Regions from separate parts of the Bacillus sp. LLTC93 genome, predicted to be linked through region 1. Evidence: riboswitches for the same ligand, from Rfam matches in the RefSeq annotation. Region 1 holds a riboswitch; the other holds the start of a gene.
The links. Region 1 has a riboswitch for glycine ahead of gcvT (glycine cleavage system aminomethyltransferase GcvT). Riboswitches for the same ligand answer to the same signal wherever they lie in the genome.
Positions count from the first base shown of each region.

Region 2: it holds a riboswitch for glycine, as region 1 does, so the genes downstream of both, C6W18_RS17690 (amino acid permease) here and gcvT (glycine cleavage system aminomethyltransferase GcvT) in region 1, are expected to answer to the same signal.

Region 1 is NZ_PVME01000001.1:515,904-531,585, reverse strand. It holds gene comGF (competence type IV pilus minor pilin ComGF) at 1-422, shown strand, start outside; gene C6W18_RS02845 (competence type IV pilus minor pilin ComGG) at 419-802, shown strand; gene C6W18_RS02840 (YqzE family protein) at 863-1,057, shown strand; gene C6W18_RS02835 (DUF3889 domain-containing protein) at 1,091-1,399, opposite strand; gene tapA (amyloid fiber anchoring/assembly protein TapA) at 1,666-2,193, shown strand; gene sipW (signal peptidase I SipW) at 2,244-2,816, shown strand; gene tasA (biofilm matrix protein TasA) at 2,874-3,674, shown strand; gene sinR (transcriptional regulator SinR) at 3,742-4,077, opposite strand; gene C6W18_RS02810 (anti-repressor SinI family protein) at 4,111-4,275, opposite strand; gene C6W18_RS02805 (YqhG family protein) at 4,459-5,256, opposite strand; gene C6W18_RS02800 (DEAD/DEAH box helicase) at 5,271-6,941, opposite strand; glycine riboswitch at 7,192-7,299, shown strand; glycine riboswitch at 7,303-7,398, shown strand; gene gcvT (glycine cleavage system aminomethyltransferase GcvT) at 7,503-8,600, shown strand; gene gcvPA (aminomethyl-transferring glycine dehydrogenase subunit GcvPA) at 8,617-9,963, shown strand; gene gcvPB (aminomethyl-transferring glycine dehydrogenase subunit GcvPB) at 9,956-11,416, shown strand; gene C6W18_RS02780 (rhodanese-like domain-containing protein) at 11,459-11,839, opposite strand; gene C6W18_RS02775 (lipoate--protein ligase family protein) at 12,060-12,896, shown strand; gene mntR (transcriptional regulator MntR) at 12,982-13,416, shown strand; gene C6W18_RS02765 (patatin-like phospholipase family protein) at 13,521-14,396, shown strand; gene C6W18_RS02760 (SA1362 family protein) at 14,393-14,791, opposite strand; gene C6W18_RS02755 (DUF1385 domain-containing protein) at 14,830-15,682, opposite strand, start outside.
Region 2 is NZ_PVME01000008.1:73,142-88,823, forward strand. It holds gene C6W18_RS17625 (FtsX-like permease family protein) at 1-950, shown strand, start outside; gene C6W18_RS17630 (ABC transporter ATP-binding protein) at 964-1,725, shown strand; gene C6W18_RS17640 (Rap family tetratricopeptide repeat protein) at 2,386-3,564, shown strand; gene C6W18_RS17645 (PRD domain-containing protein) at 3,659-4,507, opposite strand; gene C6W18_RS17650 (glycoside hydrolase family 1 protein) at 4,539-6,005, opposite strand; gene C6W18_RS17655 (beta-glucoside-specific PTS transporter subunit IIABC) at 6,010-7,869, opposite strand; gene C6W18_RS17660 (hypothetical protein) at 8,184-9,080, opposite strand; gene C6W18_RS17665 (PadR family transcriptional regulator) at 9,273-9,824, shown strand; gene C6W18_RS17670 (DUF4188 domain-containing protein) at 9,829-10,311, shown strand; gene C6W18_RS17675 (NUDIX hydrolase) at 10,323-10,946, opposite strand; gene C6W18_RS17680 (helix-turn-helix transcriptional regulator) at 11,117-11,323, shown strand; gene C6W18_RS17685 (DUF3169 family protein) at 11,320-12,000, shown strand; gene C6W18_RS17690 (amino acid permease) at 12,048-13,394, opposite strand; glycine riboswitch at 13,557-13,636, opposite strand; gene C6W18_RS17695 (LacI family DNA-binding transcriptional regulator) at 13,910-14,932, shown strand; gene C6W18_RS17705 (MFS transporter) at 15,373-15,682, shown strand, end outside.

The DNA.
Region 1 (15,682 bases):
TACAAGCTTTGTGGCAATTGCATCTATTTCTGTTTCTTTCTTTTGGCTGTGTGCTCATTTTTTCTGTTGCAGAGAAAGCCCATCCATTTGAAGAAATCAACCAATTTTCACAAATGGAGTGGAAGCAAACTGTACTGCAATTAGAGGAGGAATTAAATCGTGCACTGGCTGTTAGAGCGGTGAAAGAAGGAAAAGCGTTAGAGTATCTGTCCGATCAAGGGAGAGTGGTGAGGATTGAGCCCTATCAAGAGATGCTGAGGAAGCGAGTGGATCAGGCAGGGCATCTTCCTTTATTGCAAAAGGTGAAACAATTTCGCGTCAGAACAGATCAGCAAACAACAATCCTTGAAGTCACAGATGTATCTGATAAGGTGTATGAAGCCGTTTTTTTCACATATAAAGGAGTGGTTCCTAAAACGTGAAAAGCGAAGAAGGGTTTATCTATCCGCACGTACTTGCTACAATTCTTTTTTTCCTTTTGATCCTAGGCTCAATGACGATTGGATTTCAAAATGAACTGAAAAGTGCAGAGCTGACGATTTCTTATTATAAAAAACAGCAGCTATTTAGAATGGGTGTAAGTGAGGCTGCAAGCAAATTAAATCGTATTTGTAATCAGCAGCATGCTCATGTGGACACTGAAGAAGGCCGTGTGACATTGAAACAGATCGGGTGCGATCAAAAGAAAAAACTTGTCCACATGCTGGTCGGCGTTAAAACAAAAGATGGTTTAGCAGATGAGCGGGAACTGGTGATGGATTGGAAGACCCGTGAAATCATGAAATGGACAATCCCTGATTAGCCAGTGTATAAAACCATACTCTTCCTGGTAACACTTTAAGGAAGAAGAGGTGAATGTTCGTTGAAAACAAATGACTATGTAAAATATATGACGCAGGAAATCATTAAATATATGAATACACCACGTGACGAAAGGAAGGAACATAAACAAGAAAAGATGGAAACAAAACCGCCATTTTCACAGCGTTTATTTGGTGTTCTGCCGTTTGGCTTTTCCATGATGCTAAAAAAACGACATCGACATCGACAAAAGTAAAAAGCCGCCAGCAGGCGGTTTTTTTATGCCACTTTAGCTGTATTCTTCAACGACAATGACTTTATTGACCTTGTTTGAGTAAGGGTTATAGGAAATGGTGACAAATACCCCAAATTCTTTGGCGTGATCTTTTAACGTAATATGATACTGTTTCACAGATTCTTTTTCCCGGTGCCTGTCCCATACTTTTTGTTTAAATAAGACTTGTGCTAACGGATATCTTTTCTTTGCTTCCTTGACAGCTCTTGTTTCCCATTGATCTGTGGCAGTAGTGAACCCTCTCGCTTCCACAGGTTTGGCGTCTTGTATGACAGGCCCCAACAGTAAACTGAGCATGATCATGATTTTTCCATAGTTCACTTAACATCACCTCACCAGTTATTATCCTGACCAAATCCTACACTTTTATGTAAATTTTTAAGAAGTACAAATGTCACGGAAAAAAATATAGAATATGGCGAAAGAATGAGAAAATGGAAGAATTTTCTCGCAAGAGTTCTTGTTTAAGAACAAAATGGACTAATTTGGCGTTTTGGGTTTTATAGGTATTTCCTTATACTGAGTGTAATCGTTCTCTTTAAAGAACATCCGTCCGAGGAGTTGAAAGAATGAATCAGTCGCTCTTTGTACTCTTTAGTGCCATTTGTTTGATTTTTACGTCTCTTCTTATCACACCTACTAACGCTTCTTTTAACGATGTCGAGCAAACAAACTTTGTCATGAACACGTGTGGAGATTTTGAACAGACAGATCAGCATTGTCAGCCAAAGAAATGGGATAGAAGTGATTTAAAGCTCATAGATCAAACGATAATTGAAGGAACAGTCTGTGCGCCTCAAAAGCTAAGCATGACATTAAAAAATATTGGACAACCCATAGCACACTCTGAATGGAAGTGGGAATTACACAAAGTAGAAAGTGATCAGAAACCATTACAAAATGGTCATATTCTTGAAAAGGGCTCTATACAACACCTTTCATCAGAAGAAACGACGACTGTTACAACAGATAAAGCAAAAACGAATGGAATCTATGCATTTAAAATCTATTTTCCTAAAGGATTTGGTGCATCTGAAAAAACATTCTTTTGGTCTAAACAAATGCAGCTCTCAAGCTGTCAAGAAAAGATATCTTAAATGAAGCTGTCTACTGAATGAAAAAATGATATGTGAAGGGGAGATGGGACATGAAAAAATGGATGAAAATGTCTGGGAGTATTCTTTACGTAATGGTTTTCACGATGATGATTGCATGTATTATTGTCGTGTTGTCATCAAGAACAACAGGTGGAGATCCTCAGATTTTCGGTTATCAATTCAAGCAAGTATTATCTGGTTCAATGGAACCGGAATTTTCGACTGGGTCGCTCATTGTAGTAAAACAAGTGACCTCACCTGAGACGCTCAAAAAAGGAGATATTATCACTTTTCAAACGAAGCAAGACAAGTCCTTTGTGACTCACCGAATTGTTGGGGTAAAAGGAAAAGGGACAAATAAAGCCTTTGAGACCAAAGGAGACCACAATATGTATCAAGACGGTACGCTGGTAAAAGCGGATCAAGTGGTTGCGCAGTATACGGGAACGAACATCCCTTATGCAGGAAAACTTCTTTCGTATGCCGGAACTTCGGCTGGAACCGCTTTGCTGCTGATTATACCAGGTGTGATGCTGCTTGTTTACTCAACAATTCATTTTGTGGGCGCTGCGAAACATCGAAGACACACGGCTGATTTACATATGTCAGAGAAGCAAGCTTAAATTTTCGTTTGTAACCTAATTAGGTTTCAATAAAACAATTTATTAGGGGGTTCATTCATGGCAATGAAAAAATCAATTCGTTTAGGTGTATTATCAGGGGCATTAGGACTTGCTTTAATTGGCGGGGGAACATGGGCGGCGTTTAATGATGTAGAAAAGGCAAACGCGGTCTACTCGACAGGAGAGCTGAATTTATCTGCAAAAGAGAACTCTGGTGCCATCAACCTTGCGAACTTAAAACCTGGTGACCGAATAAAGAAAGAATTTAATTTTGAAAATAAGGGGTCGCTTGCGATTAATCAAGTGCTGATGAGTCTTGATTATAGCCAGTTTAAAGATGGAACCTCTGCGAAGAATGGCGATAAGAATACAGCTGAAGAATTCCTCAGCCAGTTTCAGGTGAGTGTTCTTACGGTTGGAGCCGAAGGTGGAAATGGTTATCCGAAAAATATTATTTTAGACCATGCAAACTTGCTTGACCTGCATCTATTAACGTCAAAACAGGATCAGACCGCATTTGAAAAGCTTCGTCATGCCGTCGATGAGAAGTTTTTACATGAAAGTGGTAAAATTAATGTAGCAACCGTTGATGGAACAGCGGCTCCAGAGTATGACGGCATTCCAAAGAATCCGTTTGATTACGATAAAATGGAAATGATCATTGAATTTGTCAATGACCAGACGAAGGATAAAGCTGGTCACTATATCCAAAATAAATACCAAGGCGATGCGATTCAAATTGATCTTTCCTTCGAAGCGACTCAGTGGAATGGTTTAACGATCAATCCCAAAAAGCATACGGATGAAAAAGGCTACGTGAAAGAAAACGAAAAAGCACACAGCGAAGATAAAAAATAAAGCCAGTCTTTAGACTGATATCTAGTTCTGCATAGCAATTGGAGGAGTATGCGCTAAAACGTGCGCTTTACTCCTCTTCTTGCTTTTTTTTCCAGATTTGATAATCTAAAAATTCACGAAATTGCTTTTTCGAAACCCCTGATGTCATTGCATCTCGAACTAGTTTTTCCCATTCACTATCTAATTGACCATCGTATTCGGTTTCATCTTTTTCGTGTAACAGTGTATGAACCGAGACGTCCAGAACAGCGGAGATTTTTTCAAGAAATTGAATGGAGGGGTTTGTTTGCAAGTTTCTTTCTATTGAGCTTAAATAAGACTTCGCTACCCCAGCCTTTTCGGCCAGTTCTGATAGTGAGTAGCCTTTTTCATTGCGGTATTGTTTAATACGCTGGCCAATCAATGTCATCACCTTCCTTTCGATATTATAGCACATTCAGAAAGGTTTGATAGAATGACTTCTTACCATAGGGGGAGACTCAGAGGACTTTTCGCTTGATTTGAGAAAATGACGGACTTCTTCAACTGTTAGTCCTGCTTTGCGAGCTTCGCGTAATAATTGAACCCATTCACTGTCTAATACTTTCGTTTTCTTTTCCATACAAATACCCTCCTAAAATACTGAATCGTGTATTTCAGGCACTTAACGCATTAAATGGAAAGACACAGGTGGTAAGACCTCATAGATTGCTTGCGTCATGTTTCCGCCCAATACAAACAGACAAACTTTGCTTTTGACTGATCGAAAATTGTATGTCACATGAAGGGGAGGGGGACTCGTGAGTCAGCCTCCTCTTTTTTGCTGTAAGTAAAAAAGCCCGCCATTTTCAATCGTAAGACTGATTTTTGGTTCGTATAAAGTTTTAAGTGCTTGTCTTTCTATTTCATATTCTACAGATGTGTCTGAAGTCCCTTCATAAAATTGGTTTAAAAGTTCCGAGTCTTCCTTCCACTTTTGAACAGCCCTCACCGCCCAATCGTCCGGCTCCTCATGGGCATAATGCTTCATCAGGCTATAGAGCCGTTTGACGCCGCTTTCTGGCTTAATCATTGTACTCATCGTAAAGCAATAATCAGGAATTTGAGATGACAGCTCACGGGCTTCCAGCTTTTCTTGAAATTGTTCTATGACTTCTCCTCGTATCAGATGAAGCCCAAGTGATAGCAGCTTATCCTTTTTACGGTCTGCCAGATAGGATATTTTCACATTGAGACCAAGCCATGGCTCCAGTGCGATTTGGTTGTTGTTGAGCGGCTTCACTCTTTCATAGAGCCGGATAAATCGGCCCTGCTGTTTAACAGCCTCGAATATTTGAAATAAACGAGGGGAGCCGAAGTGGACAAATTCACCTTCGACCGCATCACCGGCTTTTTTTTGATCGGTGATTAAGGTCAATTGCCGTGGCTCAGGTACACCTCCTGTTTTTTCAAGCCAGTGCCAATAAAAAGGGCGGTTCATAATCAATTTATCCATTTGAATTGTCAGTTGTACTGTCATATGTCCTGCACTTTCTTCTAATATGTCGCATTGATTCGCCTGAAAGAAACGGAGAAGAAATGTGTGAATGTCACGCTGCTCCATTGATCAACTCTCCTTTATGAGCCTTGCTGCCTTTTTTCTAAAAGCGGTGTTTGTGCTTCTGTTAAATAGGAAGCAAACTGAGTTAATTTCTTTTTCATGTCTCCGTCAGATTCGTGCTGAAAGAGAATATGATGCAATTCTGTTTCGGCCTCTTGGATATCAATTCGCGTTAAAATATCATCTAGATCGCCAATGACATTTTCAAATAGCTGAATTTTTTCATATAAAAGCTTCAAAATATGCTCTTCGACTGTTCCGTTCGTTGCCATATTGTAAATGTGGACATCCCGTTCTTGGCCAAGGCGATGAATACGTCCAATTCTCTGTTCTAGACGCATTGGATTCCACGGAAGGTCGTAGTTGATGATCTGGTTACAAAACTGAAGGTTAATCCCTTCGCCGCCGGCTTCTGTAGCAATTAACACTTGAGCCCGTTCTCTAAATAAATCTTTCATCCAGTCTTTTTTGCTCCGCTTAAAGCCGCCTCGAAAAGGAACCGAGCTAATGCCGTTTTGCTGAAGAAACCATTGTAAATAAATTTGTGTCGCACGATATTCAGTGAAAATAATGACCTTCTCATTTAACTGCTGAATGAGTTTGACGACTTCCAGCGCCTTTGAATTTTGCTCAACTTGATTGATTTTCTCCATGATTTGCGCAATGGCAGAAGATCCTAGAATGTGTTTTTCTTCTTCCTGCATTTTTTTGATCGTCATATAGACCGCCTCGCGGCTTGAGCAGCATTCTCGTTCCAAGGTCATGATTGAAAACATGTGCTTTGTATAAGATGGATTCTCTTTCAGCTTACAAATTTCATCATATAACGCTTGCTCTGTCGGAGAGAAATGAATGGAGATCGTTTTGACATGCCGTTTTGACCACTCGATGCCTGTGTCTTGTCTTCGGTTACGAATCATCACTTTATTGACTAGCTGTTTCAATCGATCATGGTCTTCAAGCTGCAAGTCCTTTTTGGCAAAAACATCTTTAAACTGATGTTCATTGCCTAGGTGGCCAGGCTTCAGAAGGGAAACGAGATTGAAAATTTCTCCGATTCGGTTTTGAATAGGCGTAGCTGTCAGCAGCAGGCAGAACTTTTTGTTTAGATTTCTCACAAATTCATAGTTTTTCGTTTTATTGTTTTTTAGTTTGTGTGCTTCATCAATAATGACCATATCGTAGGCGATTGATAAAATCGTGTCTCGATGCGGCTGTCTTTTGGCTGTATCAATTGAGGAAACCACGACGTCACACTGCTCCCATACATAGCTCTTTTTTTGTTCGACAGCATCAATGTAAAATTTCGTCCGCAGCTCCTGCACCCATTGAGACACAAGGGAGGCGGGGACGAGAATGAGAATCTTTTTGGCAAGTCCACGAATCATGTATTCTTTGATAATGAGTCCTGCTTCTACAGTTTTCCCAAGTCCCACTTCATCTGCTAAAATGGCTTTCCCGTTCATCTCTTCTACGACTCTTCTAGCCACTTCGAGCTGGTGCTTTAAAGGAGTGAATGCAGGCAGGTGTGCGGGAGCTTGCAAACCCTCGAATGAATCAATTGCTGTGACTTTCTGAACCTGCGTCGCTAATCGGTACATATCCCAGTTCGCCCAGGGACCGTCTGCTGAAAGCCGCTGCTGAAATTCACTTGCCCATTCCTGATCAAAAATCGTTTGAATATTCAATGTCATCGCCTGCCTTTCTAATTAGTTTGTGATAAAATCGTTCTGTTTTTAAACGCTTCATTTTTTAAGGGGTCTTTAAAAGACTATATATTTCAATAAAAGCGAACGATATTGAACATTTATTTTAAAAATGTTAATGATTTTTCTGTTGCTCTTGATCCGTTTCTAATGGTAGGATGTTGGTAAGTGATATAGAAAATAAGTCACCCATTTTGATAGTATGTCCAATAAATGTGAAGAATATGAGCGGATGATGGTATGGGGAGAGACTTGGCGGTTATTTAGCACTGGCAGGCGCCGAAGGAGCAAGCTGAATTGATTCAGTGAATCTCTCAGGCAAAAGTACTCTTACCGGACGCAACTCTGGAGAGTGTTTGCTCATTGTTTTTTAGCAAACCACCAAAGGGGAAAACGCACAATGATGTTGTGCTGTAAACTTTCAGGTGCAAGGACAGAGACTTCTTTTTGATAAAAGGGAGCTCTCTGTCCTTTTTTGCTGTGATTTTTTTCTGAAAATTCAGCTTGTGGTCTGCACTGTAAGAAAAAAGGGGGAAACGATTGATGTTGAAACGAACACCGCTTTTTCATGCGTATGAAATGTTTGGCGCAAAAACCATTGACTTCGGGGGCTGGGAATTACCTGTCCAATTTTCTTCCATTAAAGAAGAACATGAAGCTGTTCGAACAAAAGCAGGGCTTTTTGATGTGTCTCACATGGGTGAGGTGGAAGTCAAAGGGCAAGATGCCCTTCCTTTTTTACAAAGGCTATTAACCAATGATCTGTCTAAGCTGACGGATGGTAAGGCACTATATACAGCTATGTGTTATGAAGATGGCGGGACAGTGGATGACCTGCTCGTCTATCAAAAAGAAAAGAACAACTATTTGCTTGTCATTAATGCATCAAATATCGAAAAAGATGTGGATTGGCTGCTCCAGCATCAAGGGGAGGATGATGTATTGATCAAGAATGTCTCTGATCAAATCGCCTTGCTAGCACTTCAAGGACCTCTTGCTGCTGACATCATCAAGGATGTGGCGGACGAAGAGGTGACATCTCTCAAGCCATTTACGTTTTTATCACAAGCTGAGGTCGCTCAAAAAGAGGTGCTTGTTTCAAGAACCGGCTACACAGGAGAAGACGGCTTTGAAATCTACTGCCAGTCAGAAGATGCCGTTCACATTTGGTCGGCTTTATTAGAAGCGGGCCAGCCTAAAGGGTTAATACCGTGCGGGCTCGGTGCACGTGACACCTTAAGATTTGAAGCTAGACTGCCGCTTTATGGTCAGGAGCTCACAAAGGATATTTCCCCATTAGAGGGCGGGATTGGTTTTGCTGTCAAAACGGATAAAGAAGTCCATTTTATTGGGAAAGACGCGCTCAAAAAGCAAAAAGAAGAAGGAGCGAAGCGAAAGCTTGTCGGCATTGAAATGATTGATAAAGGGATTCCGCGAACAGACTATCCGGTCTTTTCAGGAGAGAAGCAGATTGGAATTGTCACAACGGGCACACAATCTCCAACGTTCAAGAAAAATGTCGGGCTTGTTCTGATCGAAACATCAGAGGCGCAGCTTCAGGCAGAAGTGGAAGTACAAATTCGTAAAAAACGTCTAAAAGCCAAAATCGTCGCCACACCATTTTATAAAAGAGCCAAATAACGAGGGGGAATAGAGGATGAAGCACAGGTATTTGCCGCAAACCGAGCAAGATCAAAGAGAAATGCTGGATGTCATTGGCGTTCAGTCGATTGATGAGCTTTTTTCAGATATCCCAGAGAAAGTAAGATTCAAAGGAGCATACAACATCAAAGAAGCCGCATCCGAAACACAGCTTGTGCGGGAATTATCTCTCTTAGCTGCAAAGAATAAGGATACTGTTTCCTATGCATCGTTTCTTGGTGCTGGTGTGTATGATCATTATCAGCCTGTCATTGTCGATCACGTCATCTCACGTTCTGAATTTTATACAGCGTATACACCTTATCAGCCCGAGATTTCGCAAGGCGAATTGCAGGCGATCTTTGAATTTCAAACGATGATTGCTGAGCTGACCGGCATGGATCTTGCCAACTCCTCGATGTATGATGGCGGAACCGCATTAGCTGAAGCGGGGATGCTGGCTGCAGGGCATACAAAGAAGAAAAAGATTGTGGTCTCTGAGACGGTTCATCCTGAATCAAGAGCGGTGCTGAAAACATATGCCAAAGGACAGCATATTGAAGTAGTCGAGGTACCTGCGCGAAAAGGACAGACGGATATAGCTGCATTAGAAGCGGCCGTCTGCGACGAAACAGCAGCTGTTCTTGTACAATATCCAAACTTTTTCGGTGTAGTAGAACCGTTAAAAGAGATTGAACCGATTGCACATAAAGGAAAGAGCCTGTTCATTGTCTCAAGTAATCCGCTTGCACTCGGCTTACTGACGCCGCCAGGAAAACTTGGGGCAGATATTGTCGTTGGTGATGCACAGCCGTTTGGTATTCCGGCTGCATTTGGCGGACCTCATTGTGGGTATTTTGCCGTGACGAAAAAATTAATGCGAAAAGTGCCAGGGCGCTTAGTCGGACAAACAGAAGATGAGAATGGCGTTCGTGGATTTGTGCTGACCCTTCAAGCACGTGAACAGCACATTCGAAGAGATAAAGCGACGTCAAATATTTGTTCGAATCAGGCATTAAATGCGTTAGCCGCTTCTGTTGCGATGACGGCGCTGGGAAAAACAGGTATAAAAGAAATCGCCTATCAAAACGTGCAAAAAGCCCATTATGCCAAGATGCAGGCGGAAAAACAAGGGCTCCAGGCTGATGTAGAAGGTGCCCATTTTAATGAATTTGTGATCAAGTTAAATGAGCCTGTGAAAGAGGTCAATAAACGATTGCTTGAAAAAGGGATCATCGGTGGCTATGACCTAGGGAGAGATTACCCAGAGCTTCAGCAGCACATGCTTGTAGCCGTGACAGAGCTAAGAACAAAAGAAGAAATTGATACGTTCATCAAGGAATTGGGGGATCGCCATGAATAAACAAGATCAGCCGCTTATTTTTGAATTATCCAAAGAAGGAAGAATTGGTTATAGCCTGCCTGATTTAGATGTACCTGAACAGGAGCTCCCAGCTCTATTTGATGAAACGTACATCCGTCATGAGGATGCTGAGCTTCCGGAAGTATCTGAGCTTGATATCATGCGTCATTATACGGCACTATCAAGACGTAATCATGGAGTTGATTCCGGATTTTACCCTCTTGGCTCTTGTACGATGAAATATAATCCAAAGATTAACGAAAAGGTCGCACGCCTTGCAGGCTTCTCGCAAATTCATCCACTCCAAGAAGCAGACACTGTGCAAGGAGCATTAGAATTACTTTATGACCTAGGTGACCATCTTGAAGAAATCACAGGGATGGACGCGGTGACATTACAGCCTGCGGCAGGAGCACATGGCGAATGGACAGGACTCATGATGATTCGTGCGTACCATGAAGCGAGAGGAGATCATAAACGAACAAAAGTCATCGTGCCGGATTCTGCTCATGGAACGAATCCGGCATCTGCGACAGTGGCTGGGTTTGAAACGATTACCGTCGCATCTGATGAAAATGGGCTTGTTGATTTAGAGGATTTACGCCGTGTTGTCAATGAAGAAACAGCTGCGCTTATGCTGACAAACCCGAATACACTCGGCCTTTTTGAAGAAAACATTTTAGAAATGGCTGAAATCGTTCACGGGGCTGGCGGTAAGCTTTATTATGACGGTGCGAACTTGAATGCTGTTTTAAGCAGAGCAAGACCAGGGGATATGGGATTTGATGTGGTTCACTTAAATCTTCATAAAACATTTACAGGTCCACACGGAGGCGGAGGTCCTGGTTCAGGTCCAGTTGGCGTGAAAAAGGATTTGATTCCATACTTGCCAAAGCCAGTGCTTGTGAAGAAAGAAGGTCGTTATTCCTTTGATTACGATCGCCCAGAATCCATTGGCCGTGTGAAACCGTTCTATGGCAACTTTGGCATCAATGTCAGAGCTTATGCGTATATCCGCTCTATGGGACCAGACGGCTTAAAGGCTGTGACTGATAATGCGGTGTTAAATGCGAACTATATGATGCGCCGCTTATGTGCTCATTACGATTTGCCATTTGATCGTCATTGTAAACATGAATTTGTCCTTTCAGGTAAACGTCAGAAGAAACTAGGTGTGCGGACACTTGATATTGCCAAACGATTACTTGATTTTGGCTATCATCCGCCAACGATCTATTTCCCGCTGAATGTAGAGGAATGTATCATGATTGAACCAACTGAAACAGAATCAAAAGAAACACTTGATGCATTCATTGAAGCGATGATTCAAATTGCAAAAGAAGCAGAAGAGAATCCAGAAGTGGTGCAGGAAGCACCGCATACAACGGTTGTCAAACGAATGGACGAAACAAAGGCTGCACGGAATCCAGTTCTTGTGTTTGAGAGAAAATAAAAAAGACTCAAAGGGGGCGGCTAGCTCCCAGAGTCTTTTTTATTAGTTTTTCGTTTTGATGCGGCCGCCCCATTTTTTAAAGCCGCCCTTTAAATTATAAATCTCACGACAGCCGTTTTTACGTAAAGTTTGGGCTGCTTTCCCGCTTCTCAAATTATTTTGGCAATAGAGATAAACAGGCTTGTCAGGACGTATTTCATTTTTTCGCTGCTTTAGTTGTGAAAGGGGGATGTTTCTTGCCCCTAAAATATGTCCGCCTTCAAACTCATTTGGCTCTCTCACATCAATGAGTTGAGCTTTGCGGTAACCTTTAATGAATTCTTCTTCCGTCAGCGTTTTCATAATGCGCTGCTGATAAATGTAGCTGCCGATGGAATAAAGAACGAAAAGTCCACAAAGTGAGAGGACGATATAGTTGAATATTGGCAATACGACTCGACTCCTTCTTGAGCATCAGCACAGTGGTCTGTCTGATGGTACGTTTTAGACAAATACTATTATAGTAAAGCAAAAGAAACTTGTCATCATAAATGGTCAGAATTATTTTCAATTCCTTCCCTATTTGATAGACTGATGAAGAGAGAAAATCGGTGGTCACCACCATCATCTAACATTGACTACGTAAAAGAGAAGGGATTTTTATATGCAAAAAGAGAAATGGTGTTTCATTGATACAGGAAACCAAGACCCTGCCTTTAACATGGCAATGGACGAAGCCTTGCTTTATTGGCATAGTGAGAAGCTCATCCCGCCTGTGATCCGTTTTTATGGGTGGGATCCGGCAACATTGTCTGTTGGATATTTTCAGCATGTTGAAAAAGAAATTAACATGGAAGCGGTCAAGCGCTATGGTCTCGGATTTGTCCGCAGACCAACAGGCGGGCGGGGGGTTCTTCATGATCAGGAGCTGACCTACAGCGTCATTGTGTCAGAGGAGCATCCAGAAATGCCAGCGACAGTGACTGAGGCGTACCGCGTCATTTCAGAAGGCATTTTAGAGGGCTTTAAAGAACTGGGACTTGATGCGTATTTTGCCATTCCTCGTACAGAAAAAGAAAAGGAAAGCTTAAAAAACCCAAGATCGTCTGTATGCTTTGATGCTCCTTCGTGGTACGAGCTTGTCGTAGAAGGCAGAAAAGTAGCAGGCAGTGCTCAAACGAGACAAAAAGGTGTGATCCTTCAGCATGGCTCGATCTTAATTGACCTTGATGAAGACAAATTGTTCGATTTGTTTCTTTATCCAAACGACCGGGTAAGAGAGCGGATGCAGCGCAGCTTTAAAAACAAGGCGGTCGCAATCAATGAAATTTCAGATCGAACATGTACATTAGACGATGCCCGTGTGGCGTTTAAACGAGGGTTTGAAAAAGGATTAAATATCGAGCTTGTACCTTATGAACTGACAGATGAAGAATTAGCGTTTGTCCACCATCTCGCCAAAACGAAATATGCCTCAGATGATTGGAATTACAAGCGTTAAGACGATGGACACTTCTTGTCTTTTAATGGGCGATGGTGTAGAATTGTTATGATTATTAAGTAAAGGTGCATTTTGGAGGGGTTTTATGACTACACCTAGTATGGAAGATTATATTGAACAAATTTATATGCTGATAGAAGAAAAAGGATATGCCAGAGTATCTGATATTGCAGAAGCCCTCGCTGTCCATCCCTCCTCTGTAACAAAAATGGTTCAGAAGCTAGATAAAGATGAATACCTCATTTATGAGAAATATCGTGGTCTGATTTTAACCCCGAAAGGCAAAAAAATTGGAAAACGTCTCGTATACAGACATGAACTGCTAGAGCAATTTTTAAGAATCATTGGTGTAGATGAAGAGAAGATTTATGATGATGTAGAAGGCATTGAGCATCATCTCAGCTGGAACAGCATTGACCGCATTGGCGATCTTGTTCAATTCTTTGAAGAAAACGACGAGCGATCTGTACAGCTGAAAGCGATTCAAAAGAAAAACGAACAAACAAATCAAGAATCTTAAGAAAAAGGACACCCATACTGAGGGTGTCCTTTTTGAATAAAGTTCTAATTGAAAGCAAATGCTCCTACACTATTAATAGTGTGAGATAAAAAGGGGGCTCCTGAATGAAGATAGATGGTGTGTTCTCAGGTGGAGGCATTAAGGGTGCAGCGCTTGCAGGTGCTTATGAAGCGCTTGAAGCGAGAGGATTTCAATTTGTCCGGCTTGCTGGTACAAGTGCTGGTGCGATTATTGCTTCACTTATCGCAGCAGGTTTTACAAGTCAGGAGATTCGGGAGCTTTTAGATGAAATGGATGAACATCAATTGCTCGACCGAAGGTGTCAATTCATCCCGTTTAAAATGCTCAGGTGGGTATCCATTTATTGGCGTCTTGGTCTTTACAAAGGAGACCGACTGGAAAAATGGCTCACAGATGTTTTAAAACGAAAAGGGGTTACCGTATTTGGGGATCTTAAAAAAAATTCGCTCAAAATCATTGCTTCTGACTTAACAAATGGAAGAATCCTCGTCCTGCCAGACGACCTTCCTTCATATGGATTAAATCCAGAACGGTTTTCCGTTGCACGAGCCATTCGCATGAGCTGCAGCCTGCCGTATTTTTTCGAGCCAGTCAAACTAAAGTCTTCAAAAGGCATTTGTACCATTGTTGATGGCGGAGTCCTCAGTAACTTCCCGATTTGGTTATTTGCTGAAGAGAAAAAAAGACCGTTCGTTGGCGTCACGTTAACCCCAAATGAAAAAGAACGCCCTCAACACTCCATCCGCAATGCGTTTGAACTGTTTGGCGCTCTTTTTGAAACGATGCGTGGTGCGCATGACGAAAGACATATCGCCACAAAACACGAACGTCATATTATTTTTATTCCTGTAGAACATGTCATTGCCACTGATTTTCATCTCATGACAGAAAAGAAAAGGGCGCTCGTCGATCTAGGTAGACAGAAGGCCGAGCAATTTTTAAAAAGCTGGACTTTTTAAAATAAGGCGCGGTTCTTCTTTTTGTTTTTCTTGCCTTCAATCACAGTCAATTGTGTTTGGCTTTTCTTTTTGAGAAGGACGGGCTTAGACTTGTGGTCAGTCGGCACGCTTCGCAAATGAGTGACCCGATTTTTCATCTGGCTTTTCGTTTTTGGTTTAGGCTGCTGCTGGTAGCGACGTTTTGATTGTTTGACTGCTTTACGATAAAGATTGCCTTCTGTTCCAGTTCTTCGATTCATCAGCCATCTAAATAGGAAAAACACAACCGCTCCAATGATCACAACTGATAGCAGCATCGTAAAGAGTCTGCCTGGGTTCGTTGTGAGTAAATACACAAATCCCAAAACACCTAAAGCGAAAATAATGGTAAAAGCAGGATGTACTCGGCGATTCATAACTGTCCACCTCCGAAGGAATTTACCGGATTTATAAGCTAGATCACTTGATGAGCAGAATCTGACGCTTGTTTCTCAGACGCTTCCTCTAAACGAAGAAGTTCTTTAAAACTTGCAATGGCTACCTCGACTTGATCGTCAGAGGGTTCTTTTGTTGTGAGCAATTGCAGCCAAAGACCAGGATAGCCAAGCACTTTTAGCACAGGCACGTCACGGAGTTTGTTCGTGAGCTGCAAGACTTCAAATGAAATGCCCAGAACAACAGGAATGAGCGCCAAGCGGTTCAGAACTCTTACCCATAAAGGATCTGTCGGTACGAGTAAATAGACGAACATTCCGACAATGACAGTGAATAAAATAAAGCTGCTGCCGCATCGATAATGCAGCCGGGACTGGCTTTGGACATTTTCCACTGTGATGTCAAGATTCTGTTCATAGCAGTTTATGACTTTATGTTCTGCGCCATGATATTGAAATACCCTTTTAATTAAAGGGGTCATGGAAATAAAGTAAATATAGCCTAATAACAGGATCAATTTAAAGAATGTTTCAACTGCGATTTGTGCGAAATTCCCTGAGAAAATAGGCCGCACAAGCTCAGCTAAAAAGACAGGTACTAGGGTAAAGACAAATTTACTAAAGAGAAGAGAGAGAACTCCGATCACAGCAATGCCAAAGATCATCGATAACTTCGAGCCTTTTTGTTCTTTTTCAAGAGAATGATCTTCAGAAGGATCTAAGTCATAGCGCTCACTGGAGAAGTTTAAGTGCTTACTGCCGTTTGCGCTTGCTTCAACAAGTGCAGCAACACCCCTGACAAATGGGATTTTCTTGAGAAAGGCGGTTCGTTTATTGGAGGTCCGGGGAAGCTTCAAAAACTCAATGGACTGA
Region 2 (15,682 bases), on a different contig from region 1:
GTGACCTTCGAATTGATATACGGCAAGGACATGATTTAGAGAAAAGTACAAATAAAATCGAGTCTACGATTCACGAAGATCTAGACATTCAAACATCTGCCGTATATGAAACAACTTCTCTCCAGTCCAAAACAAAGGAGAATACATTAGAAACAATCTATTTAGAAACAGGTGATCTCTCAGCATTTCCTCTCACCTATTTACAAGGGCGACAACCTTTAAAGGATGAAGAAATTGCCTTATCAGTGCTAAGTGCAGATTCACTTCAGAAAAAGGTAGGAGAAAGAATCACTCTCGTAACAAATGGGCATGAAATCCAAAGAATGGTCACTGGCATTTACCAGGACGTCACCAACGGAGGAAAAACAGCAAAAGCATTATCACAACCTTTTCCTCAATCAGTCCTTTGGAAAACCATTCAAATTCAACTGAAACAAGGAATAGATATTGCAGAAAAAAAGGCAGCATTTGAAACAAGTATGTCTCCTGCAAAAGTGACAGATATGAAAGAATACGTTCATCAAACCATCGGCAGCACAGCATCTCTAGTAAAGCTGATTGCACTATTCTCAACAATCGCTGCTTTTGGAACAGCCAGCTTGATGTTAACGATGTTTCTGCACATGTTAAAGGCGAAAGATGCAAGTCGTAACCACATGTTAAGAACGATTGGATATTCTATAAAGGATTTAACAAGTCAATACTTAACAAGTTTTATCGTGGTTCTCTCTTTTGGCACCTTTATTGGAACAATCGCTGTCCATTCCATCGGACCGGCTTTGATGAGTGTAGGCGGGGCATCTTTAGGGGCATCAAGCCTTCAGTGGTTAGCACCACAATGGGTGTCAGTCATGTACCCTCTCTGGCTGTTTATTGTGAGTTTAGCTGTAACCTTGTGGTTATTGAAGTCGTTTTTTCCTAGTAAAACCAGCCGTCATACACTTTCATAAGGAGATGTTTCACATGGAACACTTAATTGAAACGAAGCGATTGTCTTTGCAAATCGATTCATTAAAAGGGCAGAAACAAAACATTCTTAAAGATATCCATTTATCGATAAAGCCTGGGGAATTCGTGACCATTATGGGACCTTCCGGGTGTGGGAAAACTTCTCTGCTTTATCAGCTTAGCGGTATAGAAACAGCCTCAGCAGGAGAAATCAAATATAAAGACCAATTACTGTCAAAAATGACAGACAAGCAGTTAACTGCTCTGCGCTTAACAGAGATGGGGTTCGTCTTTCAACATAGCCACTTATTAAAGAATCTCAATCTATTTGATAACATTATTGCTGCAGCTTACTTAGCGAAAAAAAAGCCGAGAAAAGAAGTAAATGAACGAGCTCAATATCTAATGGAGAAACTTGAAATTGATCATTTAGCAGATAGATATTTGTCAGAAGTATCTGGTGGACAGCTCCAAAGAGCCTCTATCTGTCGAGCTCTTATGAATGAACCAGACATTCTTTTCGCCGATGAACCAACAGGTGCTCTTAATTCCAGTACCACAAAGGAAGTCATGAATATTTTTTCACAAATCCACTCTGAAGGAACAACTCTACTTCTCGTCACACACGATCCAAAAGTGGCTCTTTGCTCTGAAAGAATTTTGTTTATGATTGATGGAGAAATTGTTGCCAATTTAAACTTAGGAAAATATGATCGCTTCACCACTGACAAACGAGAAACAGTATTAAACAAGTGGTTACAAGATTTAGACTTTTAATTGGAGTAAAAACGGGCAGAAAGCTGCCTGTTTTATTTTTGCTTACACTCAAACGAATAATCCATAGACAAACTATTTGTTTCTAATATGATTTTGCCATCTGCTTGTTGACAAGATTCTGTCAGCAACTTAATTTCTTTGCTATAAAAGTATCTCTTTGACATATAAAGAGTCTCTAAAACGATTAAAAGCGTCGTGATCATCACTGTGATTTGCCAGTTTAAGATTTGAAATCTTTTTTTCATTTCAACGTCCTTTCTAAAAGGCTAGAGTTTGTGTTTTGGTATTCATCTTTGTCTGCATCTATCAGCTTCTTTTCTAATATGATCTAGCAACATCATAACTGATTTTCTTTAATAGATCGACCTTCCATTTTCCGTCTTCCATGCCTAAAATTGCTTTACTTCAAATATACGGGTGATATTTTCGAACATCATCATAAAATCGATTGTAGGTATCACTTTTTTAGACTTCCAAAAAAAGATTTTATTCATTTGTACAAACAATCATTCATCGTTACAATATCGTACATCACATGACCTAAGGTCCTTTTTATTACCTCTTGTCAATCACCTCGCAGAAACGATTATATTTTACCAAAAATTGTGATATCGTTTTTTAGTGAAACAGGCGAAAGGATCTTAAAGAGGTGAAATTTTGATGACTATCATTTCAGCTGAACAGGTGGGGAACCGTTTAAATGATTGGCGAATTTCGATTCGTAAGCATGATGTACAGAGTGCAAAGGAAATGTACACAGAATTAAAAGAATTACTTCAAGAAATGGAAGAGAATCAGGAGGTCTTGACTTATTATTCATTGCTAGAAGGCAAGTATAAACTCATGTTATATGAACGAAGAGGTAAAAAACTGAATGAACAGACAGAGCTAGATTGCCCCTCTAAAACAAACGACTTAATTGAATACTATTTTTACCTTTACAAAGCCCTTTACGCTTCATATAAAAGAGACTATGCATCAGCGATCGGACTATTTAAAATTGCCGAGAAAAAACTACAAAACATTCCTGATGAAATAGAAGTAGCAGAATTCCATACGAAGATTGCAAACTTATATATGCTGCTTCGTCAAAGTCTGATTTCACTTCACTATATTCAGAATGCTATTGATATTTTTAAAAGTCATGAAGGGTATGAAAGAAGACTGGCTGCAGCCTTTGTGATCGCCGCTGCTAATTTTATGGATATTGGCGACTTCAAAAGAGCAGAGAACTACTACAAAGAAGCATTATACATCGCAAACAGTCTAAACGATCATTTTCTAACTTCACAGCTTTATCATAATATCAGCATTCTGTATGCAGAAGCTGGAGAATCAAAAAAATGTATCGATGCCCTAGAAAAGGCTCTTAGCGATGATGACTACCTTTCATCGTGTTATTTCCCTCACTCCATGTTTATGTTAATAAAAGAGCTGCTCTCCATCGATGAAAGAACACAAGCTCTCTATTATTTCGAATTGGTCAAACAAAAATATGCAACGGAGAAAAACCCCATCTATACAGCAAAAATGAATTTGCTTTATCATCTATATTTCACTGAAGATATGGCCAAAAAAGCTCAAACCTGTTTCGATGAAATCAGCATTTTGAAAGAATTAAAAGATGCTGAGGGTGCCCGTGAATTAAGTGCACTGGCTGCCAGACACTTTGAAGAGTTGGGAGCAATTCATCAAGCCTATCTCTTTTTAAAGGAAGCCTATCACATGGAACACCTTATACTTGACTGGAGGAATTCTGATGAAAAAAATGAGTTTACTGATTTTCACTTTAGCCATCGTTGTTTTCGGACAAACAGTGTCTTTCAATACGTTAAATGATACGAATCCTGGTACAACAGAACGGCCAATCGGAACATAAACTGGCGCAATACAAAGAACCACTCGCCTCATCACAAGGCAAGTGGTTCCACATTTATTTTAATTGTTGATAAGACATGAGGCGGTGTATATGCACCGCAAGATAAGTAAGCTCATCATTAGGAATGACGATACTATGCACCTGTTTAATATAATCTTTGATTTTAAAAGCAACATCCATCGCTTGAGGATACAAGTGTGCAATTTGTTCAAATAACTCATTTTCTTGATCTGATAATAATTTATTTGCATAAAATCTTTCTACAAAGAATTTCACATGTGTAATGAACCGACTGTAATGAATATTCTCTTGATCCATTTTCATATTTAACGTATATCGCACGAGATTGACAATACTCCCGATCATCTTGGCATATTTCATGCCATCTGTCGAATCGGATTGTTCACCTAATGCATTAATTAAATGAAAGGCGATATTGGCCGCTTCTTCTTTTGGTAATTGAATGCCCAATGTATCATTGACTAACTCAAGTGCGTAATTCCCTACTTCAAATTCTTCAGTATAGTAATTTTTAATTTCCCAGTACACGCGATTCGTAATATTAATATTCTTTTTATGTCGTTCGACTGCAAAATTCAAATGATCCATTAAGGTAAAATAAACACCTGAATTTAGTTTTGAGTTTAAACGTTTTTCTGCATATTGGACGATGTGCTGTGTTAAATCTATAAACTCATGAGGCATTGAATCTAACAGTTGAAGAAATTCTTTTGCTCTCATGTTATCGACTGACATAAAGACTTGGTCTGCTTTCTTCTCTTCTATCATTTGACCCGGTTTCTGTCCATAGCCAATCCCTCGGCCGAACAAAACCATCTCCTGTTGGTTCTGATCTTCAGCCAGGACCACACTCGAGTTTAAAACTTTTTTGATTTTAAACATCGTCATCACCTGTTTTCATGATTGTGGTTTTTCAATCAAGCGATTCACCATTTGTTTCAATGACCTTTTGGTACCAATAAAATGAGTCTTTCCTAGAACGTTTTAATGTACCATTTCCATCGTCATCCTGATCTACGTGAATAAAGCCATAGCGTTTTGACATTTGTGATGTACCTGCACTAATAATATCAATTGAGCCCCAGCTCGTATATCCAAAGAGATCGACGCCTTCTTCAATTGCTTCTCTCATTTGACGGAAATGCTCTTTGAAATAGTTAATACGGTAGTCGTCATGGATAGATCCATCACTTTCAACAACATCCTTTGCACCCATGCCGTTCTCTACAATAATGAGAGGTTTTTGATAACGATCATACAATTCTATCAAAGATATTTTCAGACCAACTGGATCAATCTGCCAGCCCCAATCAGTAGATGGAAGGTAAGGATTTTTGACCCCACGGATCGTATTTCCATCGGTCTTTTCTAACCCTTCATCGGCTGACTCAGTTAAAGACATATAGTAGCTAAACGAGATGAAATCTACTGTGTTTTCTTTTAAAATGGCAAGGTCATTTGCTTCCATTTGGATATGAATATTTTTTCTCTCAAGCATGCGCTTGATCAGTGGCGGGTATTCACCAAATACCTGTACATCTGCATAGAAATAGTTTTCTAAGTTTTGTCTCAAAGCTCGTTCCACATCATTCGGATGACACGTATGCGGATACGTTGTTAATTTTGTCAGCATACACCCTACTTGACTGCCCGGTATGATGCGATGGCAATCTGCTGTTACGAGAGCAGATGCGACAAATTGATGATGCAGTGCTTGGTAAACCATCTCTTCCTCTTTTCCTTCTGGACAACGATCAGGAATAATTCCTGCTGTAATGAAAGAATGGCGGTGAATACTATCAATTTCATTAAAGGTGAGCCAATATTTCACATCATTTTTATAGCGTTCAAAACACACATTGGCGAATTTAACAAAAAGATCAATGACTTTTCTTTCAACCCAGCCGTTATATTTCACACTAAGTGCTAATGGCATTTCATAATGAGACAGCGTCACGATCGGTTCTATGTTGTGTTTTTTCATTTCTGCAAATACACGCTCATAAAATTGCAGCCCTTTTTCATTCGGTTCAGTCTCTTCACCAGTTGGGAAAATGCGACTCCAGGCAATTGAGATACGAAGTGTTTTAAAGCCCATTTCAGCAAAGAGAGCCAAATCCTCTTTATAGTGATGATAGAAATCAACGCCTCTACGTTTTGGGTACTTTTTATCGTCTGGATCTTTAATGGCACGGTCTATATTTTCAGAAGAAACTGCTAGGTGTCCTTCATAATCTTCTACACTCAAATTTGAACGGTACATCGCAATATCTGCAACAGACGGGCCCTTTCCATCTATATTCCAGGCGCCTTCTGCTTGGTTTGCGGCAATTGCGCCGCCCCATAAAAATCCTTTTGGAAAACCTTTAATTGTTGTCATATGATTAGCCTCCTAATTGTGTTACAACCATCAATGTATCTTGACGATTGACCTCTTGTAATGGCTGTACTTTAATATCATATTGATCTGTATTTGTGATCACAGCAAGTGTAACTGGATCATATCCTGCTTCTATGATTTTTTCTAGATCAAATTCAATTAGTAAATCTCCTGCTTGAACACGATCTCCTGCCTGTACTTTCGGATCGAAATGCTGACCTTCCAGTTGAACGGTGTCAATGCCAATGTGGAATAATACTTCAACCCCTTGATCCGTTCTCATACCAAGTGCATGGTTTGTTTCGAACAGCAAGGTGACCTCACCATCTACTGGTGCATAAAGTGCTCCTTTTGAAGGCACAATGGCAATTCCTTCTCCCATAACCTTTGAAGAGAAAATATCATCTTTCACTTCAGATAGGGAGATCATTTGACCAATGACAGGGCTTTTGAATGTTTCACCTGCTCCAATTTGTTCAGCAAATGCCGCTTGGTCATTTGTCTTTTCTTCTACTGTTCGATCTTTACCTAAAACAAAAGCAGCGATAAATGCAACAACAAACGAAATGACAGCTCCAATGACAGCAAACATAAGATTTCGCGGGAGCTCGTCTGATATGAACATCGACATACTTGCTAATCCAGGGCCAACAAGCACAAAGGCTTGTATACCAACTAATCCAATGAAGATCCCGCCAACAAACGAACCAATCATGACACTCCCAAGGACTCGCTTATTTTGAAGTGTCACACCATATAAAGCCGGCTCTGTGATCCCAAAAAATGCTGAAATTCCTGCCGAAATGGCTGTTGATCTGAGTACTTTATCTTTTGTCCGTAGTGCAACAGCGAAACATGCTCCACTTTCCGCAATATTATGCGCAAGTGATGCTGGTAGATAAAGCGCTTCTTTGCCAAGGTTCCCCATCGTTGTGACCGCATAAGGAACCATCGCTTTGTGCATGCCTGATGCCACCATGAATGGAAGAACTGCTGCTAAAATAGCGACAGCTACCCAGCCTACTGTATTAAACATTGCAAGAATGAGAGATGAAAAACCTTGTCCTGCTGTAAAACCAAGCGGCCCTAACAGAAGTAACGTAACTGGTACTGTAATGACCAATGACATCATTGGTACGAAGAAGATACGAATCGGTTTTGGTGAAAATCGAGTAAAGAATTTTTCCATCTGTGCGTAAAGCAATACAGATAGGATTGCCGGAAATACTTGATACGCATAGGCTATATTTTTTACGTCAAACGACAGTAATTGCGCTCCTTCAGTGAGCATTGCTGTCATATTCGGAAGAAGGAGTGCACCGACTGCCGATAGGGCAACGAGTGGATTTACTTTTAATTTATTTGCAGTCGTGACGGCAACTAGTAAAGGCAGGAAGTAAAGAGGTGCGTCACCGACCATGTTTAGTATTTGATATGTTTGACCCTTTGCATCCACCCAGCCTAATAAAGAGAAAAGGAGAAGAAATGATTTCAAAATCCCTCCACCTGCGATAGCTGGAACTAGCGGTTGGAAGACACCGACAATGAAATCTAACAGCACTGCGCCTGCTTTTCTTTTTTCTTTTGGCTGATTGGAAGGCACTTCTTGCCCTGATGAGCTGCCCCCCATTAAACTTGTAACTTTTTGATACACTTCGATGACATCATTCCCAATGACTACTTGGCATTGACCTGACATTCTGACAGCTATGACACCTGGTGTTTTTTCTAGAGCCGGTACATCTGCCTTCTTCTGATCAATCAGTGTGAAGCGAAGTCTTGTTGAACAGTGTTCAAGATGAGCAATGTTTTCTTTGCCACCTACATGCTGTAAGACGTCTTTGGCAACCTGTGTATAATCCATCTTTTCTCCCCCTTTTCTCATACATGAGACCTATATTTTGGCAATAAAAAAAGGACCTAAAACGACAAATTCAAGAAATTCATCGTTTTTAGATCCTGCCTGCATGACCAGTCACATGTCTAATTTATCAATATTGGATTTGTTTTTAGTATATATTGAGTTAATGTAAGCGTCAACATATATTTTTGAATTTAAAAAATATTTTTTTATAAGTCTAATGTCACCAGAACGACCTCGTTTTACTTTAGAGGAAATTGAAATAGAAAAAGTCAGATAGTCTTATATGTCCTATCTGACTTGATTGAATGTTATCTTTATTTTTTCTTTGCTTTTTTCTTTGCGGCTTTTTTAAATGCTTCTACTTGCTTTTTATATTGTTTCTTATTCACAGCTTTGAGTTTCATTTTTTCATTCTTTTTCCAAAACGGCAACTCAATATAGGCAGCTTTTACATCAGATGATCCGATCATCTTAGACAGGCCACCCTTTATTTTTGGTGTGGGATAGACCCAAAAGCTTTTAAAGCCTGTGATTCCATCTGCTTGATATTTTTCTTTTTTCAATGGCTTGCTTTTCTTCCCTGTGGCTTTGGAGATTGTAATAGCCCCTGAAAATTCCCCTTCAAAAAGGGCTTCTTCAATATCAAGAAAAATTTGATATGAATTGTTTTTTGCTGTATACAGATAGCCGTAGGCTTTATTTAAATTATCTGTGTATTTCCCTATGATCTCATAGTAACGGTCTTCTGCTGTATCCACGTACTCATCATAGCGCTTATCAATGGCTTTTTTGTATTTTTTTAATTTCTTCTCATCAACAGCTTGATAGCGTTTACTTTTCTTTGCTCCTTGCTTTTTGACCATGAGATCTTTTCCAGAAAAATAGATGTCATATACGATTGTTTTCTTCTTTTGTTTGACTTTAAGTTTGTATCCTTTTTTGGTGGTTTTCCCCGTTAGTTTGTATTTTGTTTTCACCATAAACGGTTCAATTGGATCAATCTTCACACCCTTACCGTTTAGGTAACCCGTGACCTTGCCTTTCTTTTCAGTCACCTTCAGCCAACTGACATTGTCCTTTGTTTTATAGGCATATGCATAAGATTGATTCAGTGATTCTTTTTTAGCAGATGCTTTGTTTCCTCCAAAACTTCCAACACCAATCAATAGTGCAACAATCATGAACAATATTCCTATGTTCCTCAACTTCATTTGTACACCCTCCATTCTTTTATGAATAGATGCGCAAGCTCTTTACACATCAAGTATATATTACCATATTTATGATTTATCTCCTGTATTTCAAAAATATAAATCTACCAATTATTATTTTCTTGCTTTATATTCATTTCAAATTTATTATATATCTAAGTGATATATCTTTTAGATAGGTGTGCTGATGTAATGAAAAAATACAATGATACGACGTATGCGATTTTAGGTATTTTAACGACAGATTGTAAATCAGGTTACGAAGTGAAGCAATTAATTGATAAGAGCTTGCATCATTTTTGGAAAATTAGTTATGGACAAATTTATCCAGCTTTAAAGTTTATAGTCGAAGAAGGACTTGCTGAGGTTTCACCCGCTTCTACATCTGGACGTTCAGACAAGCGGGAGTATCATCTGACGGAAAAAGGACTGAACACGTTAAGGCAATGGCTGGCGCAGCCGCTCGATCAGTTACCAGCAGAACGAAATGAAGTGTTATTAAAGTTATTCTTTGGACAATATCTTTCGTTTGAGAAAAAGCTGGTGCTTCTACAGGATTATGAGAGGGGGCTCCGTATCCGTTATGAGACATACGTTTCGATTGAACAAAACATCAAGGAGCTCTATCCAGATGAAGCTGATGCGAAGTACTGGCTGTTTACTTTAGATTATGGAAAAAGAGTGGCTCAAGCAGGAATTGATTGGTGCGTGGAAACATATGAACAGATGAAGAAAGAAGGGTGAACGAATGAAAAAAGACATACGTGCTGGCAGGTTTACAACAGACAATTCTGACTCGATTGTTGTGTTCATCATCGGAATGAGGATCAACAAACGCTGGGCCATCCACCAATGGCTGCCTGTGTTCATGGCGATGCCTGGCATGATCAAAGAACTGTATACCCATCAAGACGAGCTTGGTTTCCTCGGGACAGAAAATTACTTCGGCTTACGCAATACAGCCATGATCCAATATTGGAAGTCAACAGATGACCTCCTTGCCTATGCCAAGATGGAAAAGCATTTGGCGGCTTGGAAGGCATTTAACCAAAGAGCACGGACCAATGACGCAGTGGGCATTTATCATGAAACGTATCAAGTTCAAGCCGGCTCGTATGAATCTGTCTACGTGAACATGCCTTCCTACGGACTGAGCCAAGCGAGAGCTCCTATTCCAATTGGTAAAGGAAAACAAACAGCGAAAGAACGTCTGGATACAACAAATTCCTAGAGAGCGATTCTCTAGGAATTTCTTTTCGCAACGGTCACAAAATGCTTTAATATACGGGCTGTTAATCCCCAAATGGTGTAGTTTTCATAATCATAAAACCATTCCTCCATCGAACGACTTCCCCAGCGGTACTTCTCACCATTCATGATTTTTTCATAGGGGAAATCCTCAGCTGGTGTTGGCTGAACGGACACATGATGTAAGTACGGCTCATATTGGCTGAGCCATGATAAAGGTACAGTAAAGGTCTCCTCCACTTCCTCTTGATTAAACGAGTGCTTTACCTTTTGCTCATCAATGATGCCGACATATGGATAGACCACGAAGGATGGAGAAGCAATGTAAGGGCTGAGCTGCCCAAGGATCTCGACTGATTCAGGCGGAATGCCTAGTTCTTCATGTGTTTCGCGCAGTGCAGCTTCTTGTGCTGTTTCACCACCGTCGAGTTTGCCTCCAGGGAAACTAATATCACCAGGCTGTTTTCTCATGGTTAGCGATCGTACCTCAAATAATATATGCCATTCTCCGTTTACTTGCACCAAAGGGACAAGGACTGCCGCTTTAAACGCTGTCTCTTCTCCAATAAACAACGGCTGTGATTGATGTAAGTCATTTTTTAATTGATCAATAAACACGGGCCTCACCTGTTTTCTGTTTCTCTTTCCTTTAGCGTATCATTGTTCACCTTTTGAATAAAGATGATCTTTCTGACAATTATTTTTATCATTTTGACAACTTTACTTGTCAAAATGAATATCATGCTTTACAATCAAGGAAAGATTTCGATCAAAGTTGAGGTGACAGAATGAAAAATCGGCTAAAAGAGCTTCGTGCACGTGATGGTTTGAACCAAACTGAGCTTGCAAAGCGTGCAAAGGTTTCTCGTCAGACCATCAGCTTAATGGAACGAGATGAATTAATGCCGTCTCTCTTGCTCGCTGTTAAGCTTTCACGCATTTTTCAGGAACCCATTGAACGTATTTTTCTATTCGAGGAGGATGAACTCACATGAAAACTGTATATAAAATGCTCTTAGGTGCTCTCCTTGGCTTTCTCGGCGCTTACTGTTTGCTGGCGGCCGAATTTGAGTTGGCACTTCTAGATGCTGCGTTTGAAGCAACGCTTGTGATCACTGGCTTGACGATCCTATTCATTATTTATTGTTTTTCAGGAATTTCACGTATGAAGAAAAGAGTCTCTCTTTCCGTGTCTGGTGATGAGGAGGATGAACTCGAGGCAAAGCAGTACCGAACTTTTACTGATTTAACGTTAGCCAATACCGTGAGTACGATTTTATCCATTGTTGCTATTGGAATGGCCATTGTAACCGAGCAACCAATCTGGCTGATTGTTGTAAATGCTGCTTTATTTTTGATCACCATTATCCTTTCTTATACGGCGATCTCTGTCCTAAAACTCGTCTATCCGAATCGCAATCTACCAAGTCCATCCGACAAGGATTATGGCAAAAAACTGCTCGCTATTTCTGACGAAGGTGAAAAACATGTGATGCTCGACGGGCTATTTCATACCTATCAAATGATGAATATTTTATTGACTGGTGCCATGTTTATTATGATTTTGTATTCCCTCGGAGCCAATCACTCTCAGCTCTTCTCCATTATCGTCATTGGACTTGTTTTAATCATTTTAAATGCATATTATATGTTGAAAATTAGAAATCGGTAAATAAGCAAAAGCACAGCCATTTGAAAAGGCTGTGCTTTATACGTCCATTATGCTGAACGGCGTTTCTTTCGTGCATAAATGAAGAATAGGAATCCGAACCATACGGGTGTCAATAGCAGTGCTGGGCGTGTTGCGTCAGCGAATAGCATAATGACAAGAATGGCCGCAAATAGCACAAGGACAACGATATTCACAAAAGGAGTGAATGGCGCTTTAAAAGTAGATGCCTCATGCAGTTCAGGCCGAGTCTTCTTATATTTCAAATGACAAATGAGAATAATACTCCATACCCAAATGAAACAAATGGCACTGATTGTTGTGACAATGCCAAAGGCTTGTTCGGGAATCAGCTTGCTTAAAAGAGCCCCGACCGATACCACAATCGTTGAAACAAATAGTGCATTGCTTGGGACAGCGTGCTTATTTAGACGGCCAAAGGAAGATGGTCCCTGCTTTTGATGACTGAGATTATACAAAATACGGCTCGTCGAGAACATGCCGCTATTACAAGCGGAAGCCGCAGAAGTCAGGACGACAAAGTTAATAAGCCCTGCTGCTACTGGTATACCAATCAGTCCAAAGGTTTTCACAAAAGGGCTTTCTGATGCACTGAGCTCGGTCCATGGGTTGATACATAGTAATACAAAGATGGCACCCACATAGAAAAATAGAATTCTTAATGGAATTTTATTAATCGCAGACGGAATGTTTTTTTGAGGGTTTGCTGTTTCTGCTGCGGAAACACCGACAAGTTCAACTCCCACATACGCAAAAATCACCATCTGGAATGACAATAAGAAGCCTGTGACACCATTTGGAAATAACCCGCCATGTGACCAAAGATTCGTGACCGTCACAGGCCCGGCATCTGTTTGAAATCCAATGATTAATAGGACAATCCCTACGCCAATTAACAGTAGAATCGTAATGACTTTAATCAGTGCAAACCAAAATTCCATTTCTCCAAAAAGCTTCACCGTTAATAAATTGAACCCTAGTAAAATCAACAAACAAATGATTGCAGGAATCCATTGTGGAATGTCAAACCAATACTGCACATACACACCGACCGCAATGACATCAGCCATCGCTGTCATAATCCAGCAAAACCAATACGTCCACCCTGTCACAAAGGAAGCCCATGGGCCAAGATAGTCCTCTGCAATATCGGTTAATGACTGATAGCCCGCCCTTGATAAGAGCAATTCTCCAAGTGCCCTCATGACAAAAAAGATGGCCATTCCGACAATTAAATAGGCAAAAATGATCGACGGACCTGCCAATTGAATGGCCTTTCCAGAGCCTAAAAACAGCCCTGTTCCGATGGTTCCGCCAATTGCAATCAATTGAACATGGCGGTTTGATAAATCTCGCTTTAACTCTTGTTGTGCCAATTTCAACGCCCTCCTACGAGACGATATTATACTGATATAATGAACCTTCAAAAAGTCCATAAAAAAAGAGATTGGATGCGCTCCAATCTCATGGTCATAAAAGAATAGCAAAATAGAGAAAAGCAATACATGGCATCATCCATGCATCACAAATACAATATTTCGTACTCTTCTGTCCTTTTGCCTGAGATTGTGAACCCTTCGGCGCCGCACATACATGCGGTCTCTCCAGAAGCTGCTCCTGCCATAGTGTGACCCACAGCAATCATAGCCTTCGTTATTTACTTTAAATGTTGCTATTTCTGAATAATTTTATATTTTACGCCTCTAGAAGAAAGCTGTCAATGGTAATCTTTTAAGATTTTATTCCCTCCCTATCTGACGTAAGATGACATCACTTCATCAACACACCTGATTAAGGTATAATAAAACAAAGAATGTTCGGCTCGTTTGATGGAGAAATCCATCTTGATCATGAACCAAGTTAGGCAATCCTTTGAAGTTGGTGAAGACAAATGAAAAAATTGAACAAACAACGTGTCACATTACAGGAAGTCGCCCGGCATGCCGGTGTCTCGACCTCAACGGCCTCACTCGTTGTTCGAAACAATCCTAGAATCTCTGAAGCCACTCGAAAAAAAGTACTGCAATCCATGGAGGATTTAGGATACGTGTACGACCGCGTTGCTGCAAACATGCGGTCAAAAAGCTCCAATATTGTCGGTGTTATCGTCACGGATATTTCAAATACCTTTATTTCTGAGTTTTTAATCGGCGTGCAAACCACACTTGAATCACTTGGCTATACCGTTTTACTTGGTACAACCTTTGACAGTGTCGATAAGCAGGAACGGCTCATTTCTACAATGATAGAGCACCGAGTTGGCGGGATTATTTTAAACCTAGCTTCGAAAAGCTCAACTCGGACGGTCAAACAGTTAAATCAAATTCGCACCCCAAAAGTACTGGCAAACCGTGAATTAGCGGATGTGCATTGTGACTATGTCGGCGCTGATTATGAACAAGGCACTTGGATGGCGGTACATCACCTTCTTCAAAAAGGACATCGACGTATTGCCTTTTTAGGCGGCATCAAATCCTCATCGACTTGGATTGAACGCATGAAAGGATTCAAAAGAGCCCATGATGAGGCGAACCTGACGATTGATGAATCTCTTATTATCGATATGGTACCTACTCGTGAAGGCGGGAAAGAAGCCCTTACCCAAGTCATCGACCAGCCTGAGCCTCCTACTGCTATTTTTTGCTTTAGTGACTTAGTCGCGTTTGGGGTCATTCAGGAACTGGCAGCTCGTGACATCAAGCCTGGTGAAGACATTGATGTTGTTGGATTCGATAACATCCCTGAAGCGGAGCTATATCACCCGCCGCTCACCACTGTCTCATCATTCCCACGATCCATCGGGGTAAAAGCAGCGAACCTTTTATATCAAAAAATGAACGAGCAGGATGAAGAGCTACAGCGAGTGATCTTAAAGCCTCAACTTCATATTAGAGAAACCTCTACATCATCATGAAAGGGAGAATTGCGTGCAGCAATTCTCTTTTTTTATTGATCAAGTCAACCATTTCTTTATTTCATTTTTATTTTTTTAAATCACAAAGTCATAAACTTGACACATTTAAAACGCAGGAGTATATTTATCTCGTTGCTTCTTTTAGTATATCGTTATACCCATCTCATCAGATCGTTATTTTTATTCAACAACAGTTAAAATTGATCATTTCTGATTCTGATCAAATCATGAAGATCCACTTTCTTATTAAGACTGTTATTATTTTTTATATTTATAGTAGAACGATGTACTTAATTGAAGAACAGATGAATATTCATTATTTTTTCATCAATCACACAAGGGGTGTTGTGATGGGCATAATATTATTTACTTTTAAGGAAATAACAAAGGGTGTACAAAGAATTTGACCCTAAAGGGGTTTCAAATATAGGAGTGGGAACATGAAAAATCCTTATATTAAATCGTCACTTGGCATGTATTTAAACTACTTCATGCTCGGCATGATCAATATTATTGTGGCATCCAACATGGACAGCTTATCTGAACGCTACCATGTGGATATTCCGAAAATCAGCTTGCTTGTATCGGCGATCGGAATTGGTAAACTGGTTGCTCTCTTTTTCTCAGGCCGGTTAGCAGACCGCTGGGGACGTAAGCCTGTCATTATTACAGGAAACTTTCTTTATTTATTATTCTTAATCGGTATTCCAACAACAACGAGTTATACACTGGCATTTATCTTTGCGATTT